Regions from separate parts of the Marinobacter sp. M5B genome, predicted to be linked through region 1. Evidence: riboswitches for the same ligand, from Rfam matches in the RefSeq annotation. Region 1 holds a riboswitch; the other holds the start of a gene.
What was found. Region 1 has a riboswitch for cobalamin ahead of AAGD24_RS08405 (TonB-dependent receptor plug domain-containing protein). Riboswitches for the same ligand answer to the same signal wherever they lie in the genome.

Region 1 (9,843 bases):
TGGATGAGCTGGCTGTCAAAGCGGAGTTTGATCAGGAGGTCGCAGGCAGGGGCCCGGATGCGATCAGATCTCTCGGTGAGAAAGCAGAGGCTGAACTTAGCCGGGTACTGGGCGTGCGCGCACGGGTCGTCATGGTTGACCCCGAGACCTTTCCTCGCACGGACTTCAAAGCCCAGCGTGTGGTTGACGACCGCGATCTTTACCAGAGCCTCAACCAGAAGCGAGGAGGTTAAATGATTAACCGCATACCCTCGATGAAGCTCGCTGAACGTGTGCGGGAAGGGCATCTTCGCGCCATCGCCAGACTTATTACCCGCGTTGAAAGCGGCGGTGATGCTGAGGTGCGCGAAGCCCTGGCCGAGCTTTACAAAAGCACCGGCAACGCCCATGTGGTGGGCATTACCGGTGTGCCAGGAGCCGGGAAGTCCACCCTTGTCACGCAACTGGTCCATGAGTACCGGGCCAGCGGCCGCAAGGTCGGCGTTGTTGCTATTGACCCGTCCAGCCCGTACTCCGGCGGTGCGATCCTCGGTGACCGTATCCGCATGGGCGACCTGGTGTCCGACCCCGGCGTTTTCATCCGCAGCATGGCCACCCGGGGAACCCTGGGCGGCCTCGCCAGGCCAGCCCTGGATGCGGTTGATCTTCTGGATGCAGGCGGCTTTGACGTGGTCCTGATCGAGACGGTCGGGGTGGGGCAGGACGAGGTCGATATTGTCCGTGCCGCCCACACGACCGTGGTCGTCAACGCGCCCGGGCTGGGCGACGACATCCAGGCCATCAAGGCCGGCGTTCTGGAGATCGCCGATGTCCATGTGGTGAGCAAGGCGGACCGGCCGGACTCCAACAAAACCATTCAGGAACTCAAGGCCATGCTGATGATGAGCCTGGAGCCGGGCGAGGGAATCTGGCGGGTGCCCGTGGTGCCTACCAGTTCCGAAAAGAATACCGGTTTTGAGGACCTGATGGCCGCCATTGATCGTCACGCTGAGCACCTGGAAAAAAGCGGCGAAATCACCCAGCGGCGGCACCAGATTGCATTAACCCGGGTGGTAAAGGTTGCTGAAGAGATTGTCCGGGATAATTTTGCACGTGACAGCAGGTCGCAGACCGAAGAGCTGCTCAAGAAGGTTACCCAGCGCGAACTGGACCCCCATGGAGCCGCAGTAACCTTGTTAAAAGCCATGAAGGAGACCATTCATGAAGCGCACTGACCAGTATGACCCCGCTGCACTCAAGCACATGGAAAAAGAGTTCGACCAGTGGGAACAGAACGAGGTGTCGTCCTTTATCAAGCGGGCGCCGGAGAGCAAGACGGAATACACCACCGCCTCGGGAATGCCGACGAAACGTACCTACACGCCACTGGACCTGAAGAATACGCCCTTTGAGGATATTGGTTTCCCTGGGCAATACCCGTTTACGCGGGGGCCATACCCCACCATGTACCGGGGCAGGAACTGGACCATGCGCCAGATTGCCGGCTTTGGTACGGCAAGGGAAACCAACGGTCGCTTCAAGTACCTGATCGCCCAGGGCCAGACCGGTCTGTCCATCGACTTCGATATGCCGACGCTGATGGGTTACGACTCCAGCCATGCCATGAGCCAGGGTGAGGTGGGCCGCGAAGGCGTTGCCATCGACACCCTTGCCGACATGGAGGAGTTGTTCGACGATATTGATCTGACCAAGATCTCGGTATCCATGACCATCAATCCGTCCGCCTGGATTCTCTACGCCATGTACATCGCCTTGGCGCAGAAGCGGGGATACGATCTCAATGACCTGTCGGGCACCATCCAGAACGACATTCTCAAGGAGTACATTGCCCAGAAAGAGTGGATATTTCCGGTGCGGCCGTCGGTTCGCCTGGTGCGGGACTGCATCCAGTACGGCTCCGAAAACATGAAGCGGTACAACCCTATCAATATCTCCGGGTATCACATTTCCGAAGCCGGTTCGACAGCGGTCCAGGAAGTGGCGTACACCATGGCAACCACCATGGAGTATGTCAGGACCGCCATCGATGCGGGTGTGGATGTGAATGAGTTCGGGCCGCGCCTGTCCTTTTTCTTCGTCAGCCAGGCCGACTTCTTCGAGGAAATTGCCAAGTTCCGCGCAGCCCGGCGGGTCTATGCCAAGATCATGCGCGAAAAATTCAACGCCACCAAACCCGAGGCCAGCCGGCTTCGTTTTCACGCCCAGACTGCCGCGGCCACCCTGACCAAGCCGCAATACACCATCAACCCGATCCGTACCGCGCTTCAGGCACTGTCTGCGGTACTGGGTGGCGCCCAATCCCTGCACACCAACGGCATGGATGAAGCGTTCGCTATTCCAACGGAAGAGGCGATGCGTATTGCCCTGCGAACCCAGCAGATCATCGCCTACGAGACCAACATCACCCAGGTGGTGGACCCATTGGGCGGTTCCTACTATGTCGAGAACCTTACCGATGAGATCGAGAAGGAAGTCTGGAAGATTCTCGACGAAGTGGAAGAGCTCGGCGGCACGCTCCAGTGCATCGATGACGGCTACTTCCAGAGGGGCATCTCCGATTCCGCCTACGATTTCGCACTGCGCAAGGCCAGCGGTGAGCGTCCGGTTATCGGCGTCAACATGTTCGTGCAGGATGAAGAGGATGTTGAAATCGAAACCCATCCCCACGATCCGGAAACCGAACGCCGGCAGATTGAGCGCCTGAATAGGGTCAAGGACAATCGCGACGAGGAGAAAGTCCAGGACATGCTCAGGCAACTGAAAGAGCAGGCCGAGGACGAATCGGCCAATCTCATGCCCATCACCATCGAACTGGTGAAAGAGGGCGCCTCGATGGGCGATATTGTTGAAACCCTGAAAGGGATATGGGGAACCTATCGCGAAAAACCTGTAATCTGACCGGCTTTGAATACTGACAGAACCGGTTCACGGGAGACATGAATGGTCAGGCTCACCAAGATCTATACAAAAACCGGAGACAAGGGCGATACCGGTCTTGGCGACGGCAGCCGCGTCGCCAAGCATGACCTGCGTGTGGAAGCCTACGGCACGGTGGATGAGGCCAACGCAGTGATTGGTCTCGCGCGGCTGCATGTGGACGACGAACTGGACGTGATACTGGCACGCATCCAGAACGACCTGTTTGATGTCGGGGCGGATCTGTGCACCCCGATCGTGGAGAACCCGAAATACCCGCCACTGAGGCTCGCCGAGGGCAAGACCGTTGAGCTTGAGCAGGAGATTGACCGGTTCAACGCGGATATTCCGTCGCTTCGCTCCTTTATCCTGCCCGCAGGCAATGCTGCGGCTACGCATCTCCACCATGCCCGCACGGTAACGCGGCGTGCTGAGCGCATCATTGCTCAGCTACAGGAAGAGCAGGACATCAGCCGGTTGGTGCTGGAATACATGAACCGGCTGTCCGATTTGTTGTTCGTTCTTGCCAGACACGCCAACAACCAGGGTAAGGACGATGTGCTTTGGGTGCCGGGTGAATAATGCTGGCCCGCGACCAGGGTACTGAAGCGTGAATTTGTCGCCGCTGGAACATGGTGGCCGGTTACGCGCCGCCGCGAAGAAGTGGGCGATTCCGCTGGATCAATGGCTGGACCTGTCCACCGGTATCAATCCGAGTGGGTGGCCGGTTCCGGCGATCCCGGAAGAGGTCTGGCGCCGCCTGCCGGACCCTGACGATGGCCTGGAGCAACTCATTAGGCAATGGGTAGGTGCGCCGGACGCCGCTGCTTGTATGGCCTTGGCCGGCAGCCAGGCGGCAATCATGCACTTGCCCCGTATACGAAAGCCGTGCCGGGTAGGTGTGCCCTCTCCGGGGTACCAGGAGCATGGTCACAACTGGGCTGTTGCCGGCCATCGGGTGATCGAGATTGGCAACGACCAGCGAGAGGACGATGACGAAAGTTGGCTGGACGAGCTGGACGTGCTGGTGTGGATCAATCCAAATAATCCCACTGGCCAGGTTGTTGATCCGGACCGGTTGCTGAGCTGGCATCAGCGGCTTCAACGTCGCGGTGGGTGGCTGATTGTAGACGAGGCGTTCGTTGATGCCACTCCGGAACTCAGTGTCGGGTATGCGACCGACAGACCCGGTCTTATCGTCATGAGATCCCTGGGTAAGTTTTTCGGCCTGGCGGGCCTGCGGGCCGGAGCTGCGGTGGGAGACCCGGATATTGTTCGCCGATTGAGCGCAGTGATCGGGCCCTGGTCAATCAGTGGCCCTGCGCGATTTATCATGGGCCAGGCGCTGGCGGACACCCAGTGGCAGGCGGCGACGATGGGGCGGCTGCACAGTGAAAGCCAGCGGTTGGCGGACTGCCTGTCGCGGCACGGACTTGAAGGAGCCGCAGGAACTGCGCTCTTTCGATACGTTCGGCATGGCCGGGCGGCGGACATTGCAGGCGAGCTCGCACGGCGGGGAATCCTCGTTCGGGCGTTTGAGAATCCTGCTGCACTGCGGTTTGGACTGCCCGGTTCGGAACCGGAATGGACCCGGTTGGACCAGGCACTGTATTTAAGTCATCTGTATTGATTTAGCACATAAGGGCTGCTAGTTTGGCGCCCGATTCGATGAACACCGTGTTCAGGTAACGCTTTTTGCGGTATATCCCCGCCGGAAAGCGTAAAACGGGAAGTCGGTTAAAGTCCGACGCTGCCCCCGCAACGGTAAGTGAGCTAAAGGCAATCGAAAAAGCCACTGTGCGTCATGCATGGGAAGGTGATTGCCCCGGACCGGCCCATCGGCTGATCCACTCGCAAGCCCGGAGACCGGCCTGAATGCACACCGGAAGTTGCGGAGGGCGACGGCGGTGGGAGAGTTGCGTCGGTCTCACACCCGTACCCTGACTCGTATCCTGCCTCCCCAATCTCATACTCAAACTCCGCAACACAATAACCATCACGCGGGTGCGCGTGGTTTGCCAGCGAGTGTTGATTATGAGTTGTTCGAAGTCTTTGCCGGTTCTGTTTTCCGGCCTCCCCCTTGTGTTCCTGCCAGTTTCCAGTGCGCTAGCCGACGAAGAGGTAATGGTCTCGGCGCTTGACCCCATCGTTGTAACGGCCACGCTTGGTCCGAAGACCCGGGGCGAAAGTGACTCATCGGTCACGGTGATCGATGAAGAGGCGATTGAACGCTTGCAACCTCAAACGTTCGACGAGCTGCTGATGGGCCAACCCGGCATTGATATCACCAGTAACGGCTCGTTCGGTAAGAACACCAGTGTCTACACCCGGGGTACCGGCAGCGAATCCACGGTTTTCCTGGTGGACGGCATTCGTTTGCGCTCGGCCACCAGTGGTAGTGCTGCCTGGCAGTATTTCCCGCCGCAAATGGTGGAAAGGGTAGAAATTGTTCGGGGTTCCCGCAGTAACCTGTACGGAGCCGATGCCGTGGGTGGCGTTATCCAGGCCTTCACTCACAGTGCGGAAAAGGGGCGTGAAGGTTGGGTTCAGGCCGGCGGCGGCAACTTTAACACCCAGGAATATGTGGCCGGGACGGCCGGTACTGAAGGCCGGATGACATACAGTCTGAGCGCAAGCCATCTGGAAACTGACGGCACGGCCATTGTTGAAGGGGGCGAAGACAAGGGCTTTCGTAACACCTCAGCCCTGGCGTCCGTTGCTCACCAGTTCGACTCCGGTGGGGAAGCCGGCGTTGTCCTCATGCGTGCCCAGGGCAATACCGAGTTCGAGGGCGGTGATACCGATTTTGCTATCCAAACCGTTGGTGTTCGTCTGGACGCGCCGATCAGCGACTATTGGCGGAGCCGTATCCTGTTAGCCGAATCCATTGATGAGCAGGATACACGGGACGAATTTGGTGACAGCACCTTCGATACCAAAACCCGCAGTGCCCGTTGGGAGAACCAGATCAGTGTCGGCCGCCATGAGTACATCTTGGGCGGTGAACTCTTGATGGATGAAGTAGACAGCACCACCGACTTTGACGAAACCAGCCGCACCAACGCCGCTGTTTTTGGCCAGGCCCTGTTGAATTTTGGTCCGACGGACTTTCAGTTGAGTTTGCGCGCCGACGATAACGAGGCTTTTGGTCGTGAGGAAACCGGTGCGATCGCCATGGGTGTCGATATGGATCGCAACCACAGAGTAAGGGTGAGCTACAGTACATCTTTCCGGGCGCCCACGTTCAATGACCTCTACTTCCCGAACTTCGGCAATGCGGATCTTCAACCGGAAACTGCAGGTAGCGTGGAGCTCGGTATTGGCGGAAATTACGCCCGTTGGTTCTGGGATGCCGCGATCTATCAGACAGACGCTGATGATCTGATTGTATTTGTCTTTAGGGACGGTCGGTTCGCACCATTCAATGTTAACGAAGCACGCATCAGGGGGGTTGAGCTGAGTGCTGGCCTGGAATTGGACGAATGGACCGTGCAGGCTGGGGCGTCGGTCACCGACCCGCGTGACCGTGAGACCGATAATCGAATTCGTCGCCGTAGCGCGAAACAGTTCCGGGTGGATCTGGATCGGGACTTCGGCCGTGTGTCGCTGGGGACCACCGTGAAAGGCCAGGGGTATCGCTACGACGACGCCGATAATGAAGAGCGCATTGCCGGCTTTGTCACTTGGGACCTGCGGGCAAAGTGGGAAATCGACAGCCATTGGACCACCAATCTGACGGTTGACAACGTGCTGGACAAAGAATACGCCACGGCGCAGCGCTTTGATGGAAGTGCTTACATAGCCGCTGGCCGCACCGCAATGCTGACGATTCGCTACGACCTATGATCAACCATGGAGAGGTAAGGGCATGATTGATCGCCTGTATCGGACTCTGAGACGCCCGTTGTTCGGCTGCCTTTCCGGGCTTCTGTTAATGCTGTCCCAACCAGTGTCCGGCGCCACGGTATTTGGGGTAGTGTCTGAGCGTTCCGCTGCGGAGATGGCTGCTGGTGCGGAACGCTTCCTGACAGCCCAGCCAGATCACCGCATTATTCTGCGAACTCCGGAGCAGTTGGCAAACCTGGACAACAGCGCCCTCGACGATCTGGTGAGTCAGGCTGATGCCTTATTGATGGCGGCGGTTTTCGGAGAGCAGGTGGGCCGGATTGAGCGTGCTGTGGGCGAGCAGGCGGCCGTTCGCGAGTTTCCGGTTCTGGGGGTGAATGGCGACAGGGCGCTGACTGTATTATCACGATTACAGGGACGCAAGCCGCTGGAAGGGCTGGATGCCACAACCCTGAACAACCTGATGAAAGCGCCGGACCCAGGCACCGACTTGAAAGCCCATCTGGCAGAGCTTAAGGCCCGTTTCCCCGAACAGGAACCCTGGCTTGAAGGCCGGGCCCTATACCAGGGACGCACCCCGCAACACCTGGATGCCTTATTGCGTTGGTTGCTTGTTCAGGCGGGCGAAGAGCTTGACGTGCCGGAGTTGCCGCCCCGGTCGCTGATCCGCTATTACCGTAATGGTGAGGCCACAGATAACGCGGCGAACCTTAGCCTGCAATCCGGCCCTGTGGTCGCGCTTCTGGATCTGGACAGTGGTGATCGCCCCGGCGATCGGGCGCTGCTGGACGCAACCTGTGCAGCCCTGGAATCCAGAGGAATGCAATGCTTTGCGATTCTGTCCCGATGGGGTGGTGCCAGCCTGGAGGCTGTCCGTGCCCTGAATGAAACGGTAGGCCCGGCGACACTATCCGGTATTGTCAGTCTTCAGGACTTTATTATTGGAGGCGGTGAGGGTCGGCGTCAGGTCACGGAAGCGTTGGTCAGGTTGAATGTGCCGGTGATCAAGGGCTTGCGCCTGGCCTCCCGCACCACCAATCAATGGCAATTGTCGATCGATGGTATTCCATCTGACAAGGTTCACTACAAACTGGCGATGCCCGAGCTCCAGGGGGTCAGTCAGCCTATGGTGCTGGCTACTGCGGAGCCGGAAGTGATTGACGAAAACACCGGTGTGGCTCTGACTCTCACCCAGCCGGTGCCGGAGCGGGTGGACGCCGTTGCAGGCCGCCTGAAACGCTGGCAGACGCTGCAAGCCAGGGACAACGCCGACAAGCGCGTGGCCATCATTTACTACAATCATCCACCGGGCCGGCAGAATATTGGGGCGGACAATCTCGATGTGCCAGCTTCCCTATATGAAATGCTGCACTGGCTTAAAGCCGAGGGCTACGAAACCGGCCCGCTGCCGGAGAGTCCGGAAGCCCTTACCGACCTGCTCCAGCAACGAGGCGTGAGCCTGCCGGATGATCCTCGCGCGCTGAGGGAAATGGCCGGTGACGTTGCCTCAATGGCGGGCAGTACCTATCGTCAGTATCTCGAAACCTTGCCCAGGGTTGTCCAGCAGGAAATGGTCCATGGCCCCCTGGGTTATTTGCATGAGCGACTTGAGCAGGCACATAGGTTGGGCGAGAAAGAATTGGCAACCGGTCTGTTGAGTCGGGGCATTCGTGACTTGCGGCACCTGATTGAACACCTCCAGCACCCGAACCGAAAGGCGGCCCTGAGCCGACTGGACGAGTACGAAGCGCTCTGGCAAGCACGTCTCGATGAAGGTGGTCACAGTGGGGAACTGGATGACAGCCGGGTTGCGCTGGCCGATACGGGCATTCCCGGACTCAAGGGGTGGGGAGAAGCGCCGGGCCAGTCCATGGTGGTGGATGACAGGCTGATTTTCCCTGGGCTTCGATTCGGCAATATCTATATCGGTCCGCAACCGCCCCGGGGCTGGGAAGTGGACGAGGAATTGTTGCACGCCAACACCACCTTCCCCCCGACCCATCAATACGTGGGTTTCTACCACTGGTTACGGCATCACTACCAGGCTGATGCGCTGGTCTACGTTGGGCGACACTCAACCAGGGAGTTCCTGCCACGCCGCCGTGCTGGTTTGACGGGGGATGACTACCCCGATCTGCTGGGGGGTGACCTGCCATTGATCTACCCTTACATCGTCGACGGTGTGGGTGAGGGCATCCAGGCCAAGCGCCGGGCGCTGGGAGTCATGATCAGTCACCTGACGCCGCCGCTGGCCGCAACGGAGCTTTATGACGAACTGCTGGAGCTCCGACAGCTCGTGGAAACCTGGGAGTCCGCCAATGAACCCGACAGCCCTACCAGGGAGCGGGCGCTGAAAATGCTGCGGGAGAAAATCCAGGTGCTGGATATCTCCGACGATCTCGAACAGGAAATCGCTGGCGAAATGGGATTGTCGGTGGAAGAGGTTTCCCTCGATGAACTTTCACCCGACCTGCTGGTTCATGAAGCCGGCCACTATGTCACTGATATGCAGGAACACTTTATGCCCTTGGGGCTGCACGTGTTTGGCCGGGACTGGAGCACAGACATGGTGGACACCATGCTCGACTCCATGGCGGGTAAGGCCGGCAAGCCAGAACCGGCCTGGCGCACCGATCTTGAAGCGTCTCCTGCTTCTGAGCGCACCAGCTTTCTCAACGCGTTGAATGGCCGGTTTGTTGCTCCGGGGCAGGGCAACGATCCATTGCGAACGCCGGCGGTATTGCCAACGGGGCGCAATTTTCACGCCTTGTCGGATGACCTGATTCCAACCCGTGTGGCCTGGTCGCTGGCTGAGGAACTGGTCGAGGAGGCCAGGGCCACAAAAGACAGCACCTCAGAACAAAGCGATGCACTGGTGCTCTGGGCCTCGGATACGGTGCGAGACGAAGGGGTCATGATCGCGTTTGGCATGAAGCTTTTGGGTGTGCGCCCGGTGTGGAACAGTCGGGGCATCGTGAAAGGCCTGGAGCGTTTGCCCGCCGGCCCGGGAACCGATACACCCATTCGTCGCAATGTGGTTTTCACCACGTCCGGCTTGTTCCGGGATCTTTATGAAAGCCA
Region 2 (9,843 bases), 1.9 Mb from region 1:
TCCAGAATCAAGCCCGCCATTGCCCCCAACTACCTGAACACCGAGGAAGACCGCAAGGTCGCAGCGGATTCCCTTCGGGTAACGCGCCGCATTGCAGAGCAGCAGGCATTGGCCAAGTATGAGCCGGAAGAATTCAAACCGGGCCTTCAGTACCAGACCGATGAGGAACTTACCCGGTTGGCGGGAGACATTGGCACCACGATTTTTCACCCTGTGGGAACCACCCGCATGGGGCGGGCAGACGACGACATGGCAGTCGTCGATCCTCACCTCAGAGTTCGTGGCGTCGCCGGCCTGCGCGTGGTGGATGCCGGTGTCATGCCGACCATCACCAGTGGTAACACCAACTCCCCCACACTGATGATTGCGGAGAAAGCGGCAGGCTGGATTCTGAACGGCACGTAAGTGCCGGCCAGCCCGCCGGACTGAAGGTCAGTACGTTGCTACCACTCCAGCTGCGCGCCGGTCTGATACTCGATGACCCGAGTTTCGAAAAAGTTCTTCTCTTTGCGCAGGGTGGCCTGCTCGTCCAACCAAGGTGAGACGTTCTTCGCGCCCGGGAACGGTTCGTCCAGGCCAACGGTTCTGGCCCGGCGATTGGCCACAAAACGGAACTGCTCGCTGTGGTACTCGGCGGAATAGCCCAGGATCGGGTCCCGCAGGATGTAGTTGGCGTAGGCGGTTTCAGCGGCTTCGGACTCGTCCCACATATCGCGCACGGCTTTGGGGTCCAGCGTGATGTTTTCCTCTTCCAGGATCTGGTTCACCACTTTCAGCCCGAACGAGAAGTGCATGGCTTCGTCCCGCAGGATGTACTGCAGTTGCTCACCGGTGCCCCGCATCAGGCCCCGACGCTGCAGGGCGAAGATGGGGCTGAAACCGTTGTAGAACCAGGCACCCTCAAAGACCGCTGCGAAGAACAGGTAGGACATAATGAACTCCTGCAGGTCGTCCTTGTTGCGCAGGTTCATGTCAGAGCGCATGGCGGCATCCAGCCGGCGGTTGGCCATCTGGATCTTGCCGTTGATCGCGGGGACCACCCGATAGCGATTGTAGATCTCGCTCTGGTCCAGGTTGAGGGTTTCAATGCAGTGCTGGTAGGCCCAGGTGTGCATGGCTTCCTCGTACACCTGCCGCGCCTGGTAAATCTGCAATTCCGGGGCACTCATCTTCTCCATCACCGCCAGGCCGATGTTGCGCATCGCCAGGATGTCGGAGGTGGTGAGGTAGGCCAGCACGTTCTCATACACGTGCTTTTCCGGCGCGGACAGGCGGTGGTGGTAGTCGTGAACGTCCTGAGCCATGTTCACGTCCAGCGGCGTCCAGTGGTTCTTGTTGGCATTCATGAAGTATTCCCAGGCCCAGGGGTACTTGAAGGGTGCCAGCTGATTGATGTCGGTTTCGCCGTTGATAACGCGCTTGTCATCGACATTGACCGGGGCCGGACCCTCCTGGGTAGCCGGGCGGGTTTGGGTGTTTGGTTCGTCGTCCCAGTTGAGCATCTTTTAACCTCTAGAATCTTGGTGGCGGTCGGGTTTACTGGCAGGCTTCGCAGTCCGGCTCATCAATGCTGCATACCTGTGGTTGCGGTGCTGCTACCGGCGCGGTTTTCTCGGCACCCGTGGCCCCGAGCGAGCGCAGGTAATAGGTGGTTTTCAGTCCACGTTCCCAGGCCAGCTGATACAACTCATCCAGCTTTTTGCCGCTGGGTTCCGCCATGTAAAGGTTCAGGCTCTGGGCCTGGTCCAGCCATTTCTGGCGCCTGGCCGCCGCCTCCACCAGCCAGCGGGCATCGATCTCAAAGGCGGTGGCGTAGCGGGCCTTCAGTGCTGCCGGTATACGATCAATCTGCTGCACGCTACCATCGAAGTACTTGAGATCGTTCACCATCACGTTGTCCCACAGACCCTCAGCTTTCAGATCACGAACCAGAGATGGATTAACCACCGTGAACTCGCCGGAGAGATTCGATTTCACGAACAGGTTCTGGTACGCCGGTTCGATGGATTGAGAGACACCGACGATGTTGGAGATGGTCGCCGTTGGCGCAATGGCCATCACATTGCTGTTACGCATGCCATTGCGGGCGATGAGTTCCCGCACCGCCGTCCAGTCCAGGCGGCTGCTGGTATTCAGGCTCAGGTCGCCGTCCTGACGGGCCTCTTTCAACAGGTTGATGGAGTCAATGGGCAGAATACCCTGATGCCACAATGAGCCTTCGTAGGTCTCGTAGGCACCGCGTTCACCGGCCAGCGCAGCCGAGGCCCGGATCGCGAAATAACTGATCTGCTCCATCGCCACATCGGCAAACTCCACCGCTTCCGCGCTGGTGTAGGGCAGATTGAGTCGATACAACGCATCCTGAAAGCCCATCAGGCCGAGACCAACGGGCCGATGCTTGAAATTGGAACTCTTCGCCTGGGGCACTGCGTAGTAATTGATGTCGACCACGTTATCGAGCATGCGGACCGCAGTATTGACCGTGCGTTCGAGGCGCTGGACATCCAGCTCACCGTTGTGGACATGGGCCGCCAGGTTGATGGACCCCAGATTGCACACGGCGATCTCATCCGCACTGGTGTTCAGGGTGATTTCGGTACACAGGTTGGAGCTGTGCACCACGCCCCGATGCTGCTGCGGTGAGCGCAGGTTGCAGGGGTCCTTGAAGGTAATCCAGGGGTGCCCGGTCTCGAACAGCACGGTCAGCATCTTGCGCCAGAGCAGTTTGGCGGACACCGTCTTGAACAGAGTAATCTCGCCCCTGGCCGCCATCGCCTCGTATTCCTGGTACCGCTCCCGGAATGCGTTGCCGTACAGGTCATGCAGGTCCGGAGCGTCGTTTGGCGAGAACAGGGTCCAGTCCTGATCACTGCGCATGCGTTCGATCAGTAGGTCCGGTACCCAGTTGGCGGTGTTCATGTCGTGGGTACGACGACGCTCATCGCCGGTGTTCTTGCGTAGCTCCAGGAACTCTTCAATATCCAGGTGCCAGCTTTCCAGGTAAGCGCACACGGCGCCCTTGCGCTTGCCGCCCTGATTCACCGCCACCGCCGTGTCGTTCACCACTTTCAGGAATGGCACCACACCCTGGCTGCTGCCGTTGGTACCCTTGATGTGGGAGCCCAAAGCCCTGACTGGCGTCCAGTCGTTACCCAGGCCGCCGGCCCACTTGGACAGCATGGCGTTGTCGCGGATGGCACCATAGATACCCTCCAGATCATCCTGAACGGTGGTGAGGTAGCAGGATGAAAGCTGGGAATGTCGGGTACCACTGTTGAACAAGGTTGGCGTGGAGGCCATGTAGTCGAAGGATGACAACAGGTCGTAGAACTCAATGGCCCGGGCATTGGGGTCATCTTCCTGCAACGCCAGGCCCATGGACACGCGCATGAAGAAAACCTGGGGCAACTCCAGCCGGTCACCTTTCCAGTTGAGGAAATAGCGGTCGTAGAGAGTCTGCAGGCCGAGGAACCCAAACTGGTGGTCCCGCTCCGGCTTGAGGGCAGCACCCAGGCGTTCCAGGTCGAACGCCGCCATGGCGTCGTCCAGCAGCTCGTAGTGGATACCCTGCTCAATGAAGGTGCTCAGGGCCTGCGGGTATATTTCCGCCAGCGGCAAACTTAGGGGCAGGCTCAAGGCGGCCGCGGTTTCCAGCCTGAGTTGTTCCAGCAGCAGACGAGCGGTTACGGCACTGTAGTCCGGTTCCTGCTCGATGCGGCCGCGGGCGGTCATGATCAACGCTGACAGCACCTCTTCCTCTGCAATACCGTCGTACAGGTTCCGCAGCGCCCCTTCCACCAGGGATTCGCCATCGATGCCCTCCAATCCCTGGCTGGCACGCTCCACCTGGACTTTCATCAGCCCCAGATCCAGCGGCGCGGCCTCACCGTTGGCTTTTTTCACCGTAAGCGTGGGATGGGCCTCCACCGGCGCCAGGCTGGCCCGCTCCTGGGCATGAGCCTCCCGGTAGAGTACGTAGGCGCGGGCCACTTTCTGCTCCTCCGCCCGCATCAGCGCCAATTCCACCTGGTCCTGGATATCTTCAATGTGCACCTTGCCGCCGGCTTTCAAGCGTCGGCTGATGGCCTGCATGACCTGATGGGTAACCTGTTCCACGGAATCGTGAATACGGGCCGAGCCTGCTGCTTCATCGCCTTCGACGGCAAGAAATGCTTTGGTCACGGCAACACTGATTTTGCTGGCGTCGAATCCAACCAGGGCGCCATTACGTTTAATAACCTGTAGGGAGGCGGTGCTGGTTGAGGCAGATTGGCCGGGCTCGGCCAGGGTAGCAGTGGACATGTCGGTTCTCCTGAGTACGCGTTTATGCCAAGACCTTCGCGTACGCAGGGGCGAGCATTGCTCTGAACAGAGACAACGCAAAACCGGTCTGCTCACCTTGATACGCGAAGGTGCAGTTGTATTCCCTGGCAGGTCTTCGGACTCAGGGGCGTGAACCTGTTGGCTCGGCCTTGCGTGGCGACTTCCCGGCATTCGCCAGTGTCTTTATGCCACGCTCGTTCCCCAATACCGCTGCGCGTCAGTTCCGGAGTCTCACCGGATTCCCGGTACCACGATCATCGTGATGAGGGCGATCTGTGATTGATCAGCCTTTGATCACTATATCTGGTACTAAGCCAAGGATATAAACACTATATAGACTAAGATAAATCGCAACAAGGCACTTTTTCGACGGTTACCGGTCAGTAAACGAACCCATAGGAGCATCCCATGACACCGCTACCGAGATACCTGACGGCCGCCCTCGCCCTTTCGTTGATGGCCGCTTCGGCCCAGGCTGACAGCACGGAAAACTCGCTGATCACCGCGTTTTCGACCATAACGTCCCTGGAAGATGGCTGGGAACCGATGGAGTTTCCGAAGATAGACCGCCACAGTCGCTATCAGTTGACGGACGACAACGGCGAGCAGGTGGTCAAGGCCACCACAGACAACAGCGCCTCCGGGCTGATAGCCAGGGTGTCCGTCGAACCCGGGGATTCACTGATCCTGCGCTGGCGGTGGAAAGTGTCGAACGTCTATGAGCAGGGAAACGCCCGTAAAAAGGAGGGCGATGACTACCCTGCGCGAATCTACGTGGCCTTTGAGTTCGAGCCGGACGAAGCCGGCTTTTTCGAGCGCGCCAAACGCGAGACCGTGGAAGTGGTGTTCGGGGAGGAACTGCCGGGCAATGCGCTGAACTACATCTGGGCCAACCGGCTGCCGGTTGGCGAAATCGTTGCCAACCCGTTCACCGATACCACGATGATGGTAGCGGTGAACTCCGGGACGGCGAACACAGGCGAATGGGTCACGGTGGAGCGGGATATCGTTGCGGACTACCGCAAGGCCTTTGACCGAGAGCCGCCGAAGCTGGTGGGCGTCGCCATCATGTCGGATTCCGACAACACCGGAGCATCTGCCACCGCCTGGTATGGCGATGTCAGCTTGGTCAAACCAGATTGATGACGCAAAACAGACCTACCGCGCCCATCACGATGGTATAGGGAAACGCCATCACAACCATCCGCCCATAGGACAATCGCACCAGCGGGGCGATTGCAGACGTCAGCAGGAACAGAAACGCGGCCTGGCCATTGGGGGTAGCCACACTGGGCAGGTTGGTGCCGGTATTGATGGCGATGGCCAGCTCCTGGAAATGCTCGTAGTCGATACTGCCGGCGTCCAGCGCCTGTTTGATTTCACTGATGTAAACGGTGGCTACGAACACATTGTCGCTGATCATCGACAACAACCCGTTGGCAATAAAGAACATGCCCGGCTGCTGGTCCTGCGGCAGGCTGAGCACAAAATCGATGATCGGCTTGAACAGGTGTTGCTCGTGAATCACCGCGACGATGGCGAAAAACACCACCAACAACGAGGTAAATGGCAGCGACTCCTGGAAGGCCTTGCCGATCTGGTGCTCATCGGTAACACCAGTGAACGAGGTGATCAGGATAATCACCAGAAGGCCGATCAATCCCACCTCTGCCAGGTGAAACGCCAGCCCAACAACCAGCACCAGGGCCGCCATTGCCTGCACCCACAGGGCAGCCTGGTCGGCTTTCGTGCGCTTGGTGCGCTCGTTGTCAGCAAACTCTTCCAGTACCTGGCGGACAGGCTTGGGCAACCGGGCGCCATACCCAAACCAGCGCAGCTTTTCCAGCAGCCAGCAGGTGGTCAGGCCGGCCACCAGCACCGGTAGGCTCACCGGCGCCATGCGCAGGAAGAAACTGACAAAGTCCCACCCTACTACCTTGGCGATCAGCAGGTTCTGGGGTTCGCCCACCATGGTGGACACTCCCCCCAAGGCCGTACCAATGGCGCCGTGCATCAGCAGGCTACGCAGAAAGGCCCGGAACTTGTCCAGGTCTTCCCGGTGCAACTCAATCACGTGTTCGTCGCTGTTGGCGTTGTGATCAGAGTGATGATAACCCTTGCCGGAAGCTACCTTGTGGTACACCGAGTAAAAACCGACAGCGACACTGATGATGACTGCGGTGACGGTAAGCGCGTCCAGGAACGCGGATAGAACGGCCGCAGCAGCACAGAACAGCAGTGACAACGCGGACTTTGACCGCACACCCACCAGGATCTGGGTAAACGTCACCAGCAGCAGCTCTTTCATAAAGTAGATGCCAGCCACCATGAACATCAGCAGCAGGATGACCGGGAAGTTCACCAACACCTCGTGGTACACCGCATCCGCTGACGTCATACCCACTAACAGGGCTTCAATCGCCAGCAACCCGCCCGGTAACAGTGGATAACACTTCAGCGCCATGGCCAGGGTAAAAATAAACTCCCCCACCAACGCCCAACCGGCCACGGCCGGACCAAGGGTCCAGACAATCAGCGGGTTGGCGATCAGGAATAGAAGAATGACCTGTTTGTACCAGGCGGGTGCATTACCCAGGAAGTTGTGGGTAAAGCCGGAGAGAACGGTTGTGGGCATTGCGGGAATCTTCTGAGTAAACGGTTTGTTGGAATTGTGTGGCAGAAGGCCCGCATCTTCCTTGATATTTGTGTAACCGGTAATCCCCCAAAGGTACAGGGTGAGTGCCTATTTGGTCTTACATGAAACAAGGAAGAGTGGCCGGACGACCACTCAAAAGAGTTTCGTAATATTACTTAAAAACAGAGCCAGAATCGACTCTGTTTTCAGCACTCAGGGTTTATTATGACCGTTATCACTTCCCGCTTACGTGTCAGAACCGGTAAGAAACCGACGCCGTAACGTTACGCTCTGCCCCGAAGTAACAGAAGTCCAAACTGTTGTAGCAGGACGCCACGTATTCCTTGTCCAGCAGATTGTTCACGTTCAGCCGGGTAGAAACGCCTTCCAGGCCGAGCTTGCTGAAATCGTAGCCCAGTGCCAGATCCACCAGGGTGTAGTCCGGCACCTTTTTGGTGTTGGCATCATCGGCGTAGATGTCCGCGTTGTGACGGACACCCAATCCCGCGTTTGCCCCGTTAAGGACTCCCTGCGTGAACCGGTAACCGGCCCACAGGGTCAGCTGGTGTTCCGGCACCTGGCTGGCGGCATTGCCCTCGCGATAGGCCTCGGACTTCTCAAAGGTGACGTCCGTGAACGCATATCCGGCCTGGACATTCAGGTTCTCCGTCAGCTGCGCCTTGGCTTCCAGCTCCACACCCTGGGACTCAATCTCACCGATGCTGCGGTAGAAGGACTCCTGTGGCTGCTTGGTGGCCAGATTCTCCTGGTTGATGCGGAACAGAGAGAGCGTATACAGGTCCGTGGTTCCCACCGGCTGGTACCTAAGCCCGGTTTCTATCTGCTTGCCTTCACTCGGGGCCAGCAGGTCGCCGTTCTCGTCGGTATAGGCGCTGGGCGAAAACGACGTGGAGTGGGACACGTAGGGTGCAATGCCGTTGTCGAACAGGTAGAGCAGCCCAGCACGGCCACTGAACTGGGTTTCGTCCAGCTCTGTCACTACACCGGTGTCACGATTGGTGTTCTCGATCTCCACCCAGTCGTAACGGCCACCCAACGTCAACCGCCAGCCACCGGTGGCCAGCTGGTCCTGCAGATAGACCCCGGTCTGTTTCTGCTTACGGAGATTGCGTTGCGGGGGGTACAGGGCAGAGGGATCGGCCCCGTACTCAGGATTGAAGGCATCGATGGCCGGAAAGGCGCCCGACGGCCAGACCACGTCGTTCTCACGCTGCTGATAGTCCACCCCCACCAATACGGTGTGATCCACCGCGCCAGTCGTCAATTCCCCCTGAATCTGGTTATCAACGGTGAGTGCCTGCAGATCCTCATCGCCACCGGAGTAGTAGCGGTTAAGCTCAGTGGCCGAGGCCCAGCCGTAGGCATAGACCTGTTTCAACTCAACGTCCGAATCCAGGTAACGGGCTTTCTGCAAGGCGGACCAGTTACGGTTGATTCGATGCTCCAGATCGTACCCCACCATGGTCATGTCGCGCCGGAAAAGGTCGTAGTCCGGTTCGCCCTCAAAGAAGGTGTTGTCGATCTTCTGGCCGTTGCGGGACTCCACCGTGCCCTCGTACGGCAAACCGCTGTGGTAGCCACCTTCCGGATCACGTTGAAGGTAGGCCAGCAGGGTCACGCTGGTCTCGTCGGTCATGTCCCAGGTCAGCGACGGGGCAATGGCGCGACGGTCCAGTTCCACGTGGTCCTGTTGCGCGTCAGCAGCGGAAGCAATGCCGGTCACGCGATAGGCAACCCGTTGCTCATCATCCACCGGACCGGTGACATCAAAAGCAAAGCTGCGCTGGGCGTTGTTGCCGAGCGAGACACGGATTTCACCCCCATCCCGGAACTCCGGACGCTTGCTGGTCAGGGCAACAATCCCACCAGGGGAGCCTTGGCCGTAGAGAACGGAGGTCGGGCCTTTAACAATCTCAATGCGCTCAAGAAACCAGGGATCAATGGCAAAGGAGCTGTAGGAGCCACCGTCGTTCATCACCCGCAGGCCATCCAGATAGGTGTTGTTGATACTGCCATCGGAAAAACCGCGGAGAATCAGATAATCGTAGCGGTTGGAAGACCCCACCTGGTTTGTACCCACACCCGGGGTATAGCTGGCGGCGCGCTGCACCGTGCGGGCGCCTTTTTCTTCCCAGTCTTCGCGGCTGACAACAGATACTGATTGCGGGGTTTCAATCACCGGGGTATCGGTTTTCGTGGCGCTGCGGGTCGCTGTTACGTTTAGCGCATCCAGCATTTTCGGTTCGCCCTGTTCCTGGGCAACGGCTAATGGCGCGCCGGTGACACCGACAAGGGCCATGGCAACCGCAAATGACAAACGGGAATGTCGGAACATGAAAACCTCACTTGGGTCTAACGATAATTTAATGCGAATTATTCGCTTTTAGATCCAGCATTAGATATGCCAAGTGACAGAATTTATATGCGGAATGATAAATACCGTGATTCAAACGACGGTTTTGGGAGAAACACCGAACTGGCGCCGGAACGCAGTCGCAAAGTTAGTGGCATGTCGATAGCCGGACCGGTGGGCAGCCTGCTGAACGGAGTATCCCTGCTCCAGGTAATGCCAGGCCAGGTTCAACCGGCACTTCCGCAGATACCCGAACACCGACAATCCGTAGGTCGCACGGAATTTACTACGCAAACTGCTGGGACTCATTGCGGCACGGCTGGCGAGATCCGTCAGGGAGTAATTGTCCGTCGGGGCGAATTCCATCAGCTGACGAATGGCCTCCAGGCGCTGGTGTTCCTGGGTGGACGCGCGATTTTTCCGTTCAATCGCTGGCACCGGCTCCGGAAGACCATAACCCACCAACTGCAGAGCCAGACCTTCCAGCACCAGTGTTTTCTGAAGCTCAGGC

Region 2: linked by a shared signal. The riboswitch ahead of AAGD24_RS19850 (ribonucleoside-diphosphate reductase subunit alpha) and the one ahead of AAGD24_RS08405 (TonB-dependent receptor plug domain-containing protein) in region 1 are both predicted to bind cobalamin.

The regions. Positions count from the first base shown of each region.
Region 1 covers NZ_CP156894.1:1,861,882-1,871,724, forward strand. Annotated here, with positions in the region: gene AAGD24_RS08380 (phenylacetate--CoA ligase family protein) at 1-233, shown strand, start outside; gene meaB (methylmalonyl Co-A mutase-associated GTPase MeaB) at 234-1,214, shown strand; gene AAGD24_RS08390 (methylmalonyl-CoA mutase family protein) at 1,201-2,898, shown strand; gene AAGD24_RS08395 (cob(I)yrinic acid a,c-diamide adenosyltransferase) at 2,941-3,498, shown strand; gene cobD (threonine-phosphate decarboxylase CobD) at 3,527-4,546, shown strand; cobalamin riboswitch at 4,598-4,806, shown strand; gene AAGD24_RS08405 (TonB-dependent receptor plug domain-containing protein) at 4,951-6,762, shown strand; gene AAGD24_RS08410 (cobaltochelatase subunit CobN) at 6,785-9,843, shown strand, end outside.
Region 2 covers NZ_CP156894.1:4,372,310-4,382,152, forward strand. Annotated here, with positions in the region: gene AAGD24_RS19840 (GMC family oxidoreductase) at 1-405, shown strand, start outside; gene AAGD24_RS19845 (ribonucleotide-diphosphate reductase subunit beta) at 444-1,502, opposite strand; gene AAGD24_RS19850 (ribonucleoside-diphosphate reductase subunit alpha) at 1,537-4,302, opposite strand; cobalamin riboswitch at 4,412-4,606, opposite strand; gene AAGD24_RS19855 (DUF3047 domain-containing protein) at 4,732-5,466, shown strand; gene nhaB (sodium/proton antiporter NhaB) at 5,453-6,958, opposite strand; gene AAGD24_RS19865 (TonB-dependent siderophore receptor) at 7,212-9,314, opposite strand; gene AAGD24_RS19870 (helix-turn-helix transcriptional regulator) at 9,426-9,843, opposite strand, start outside.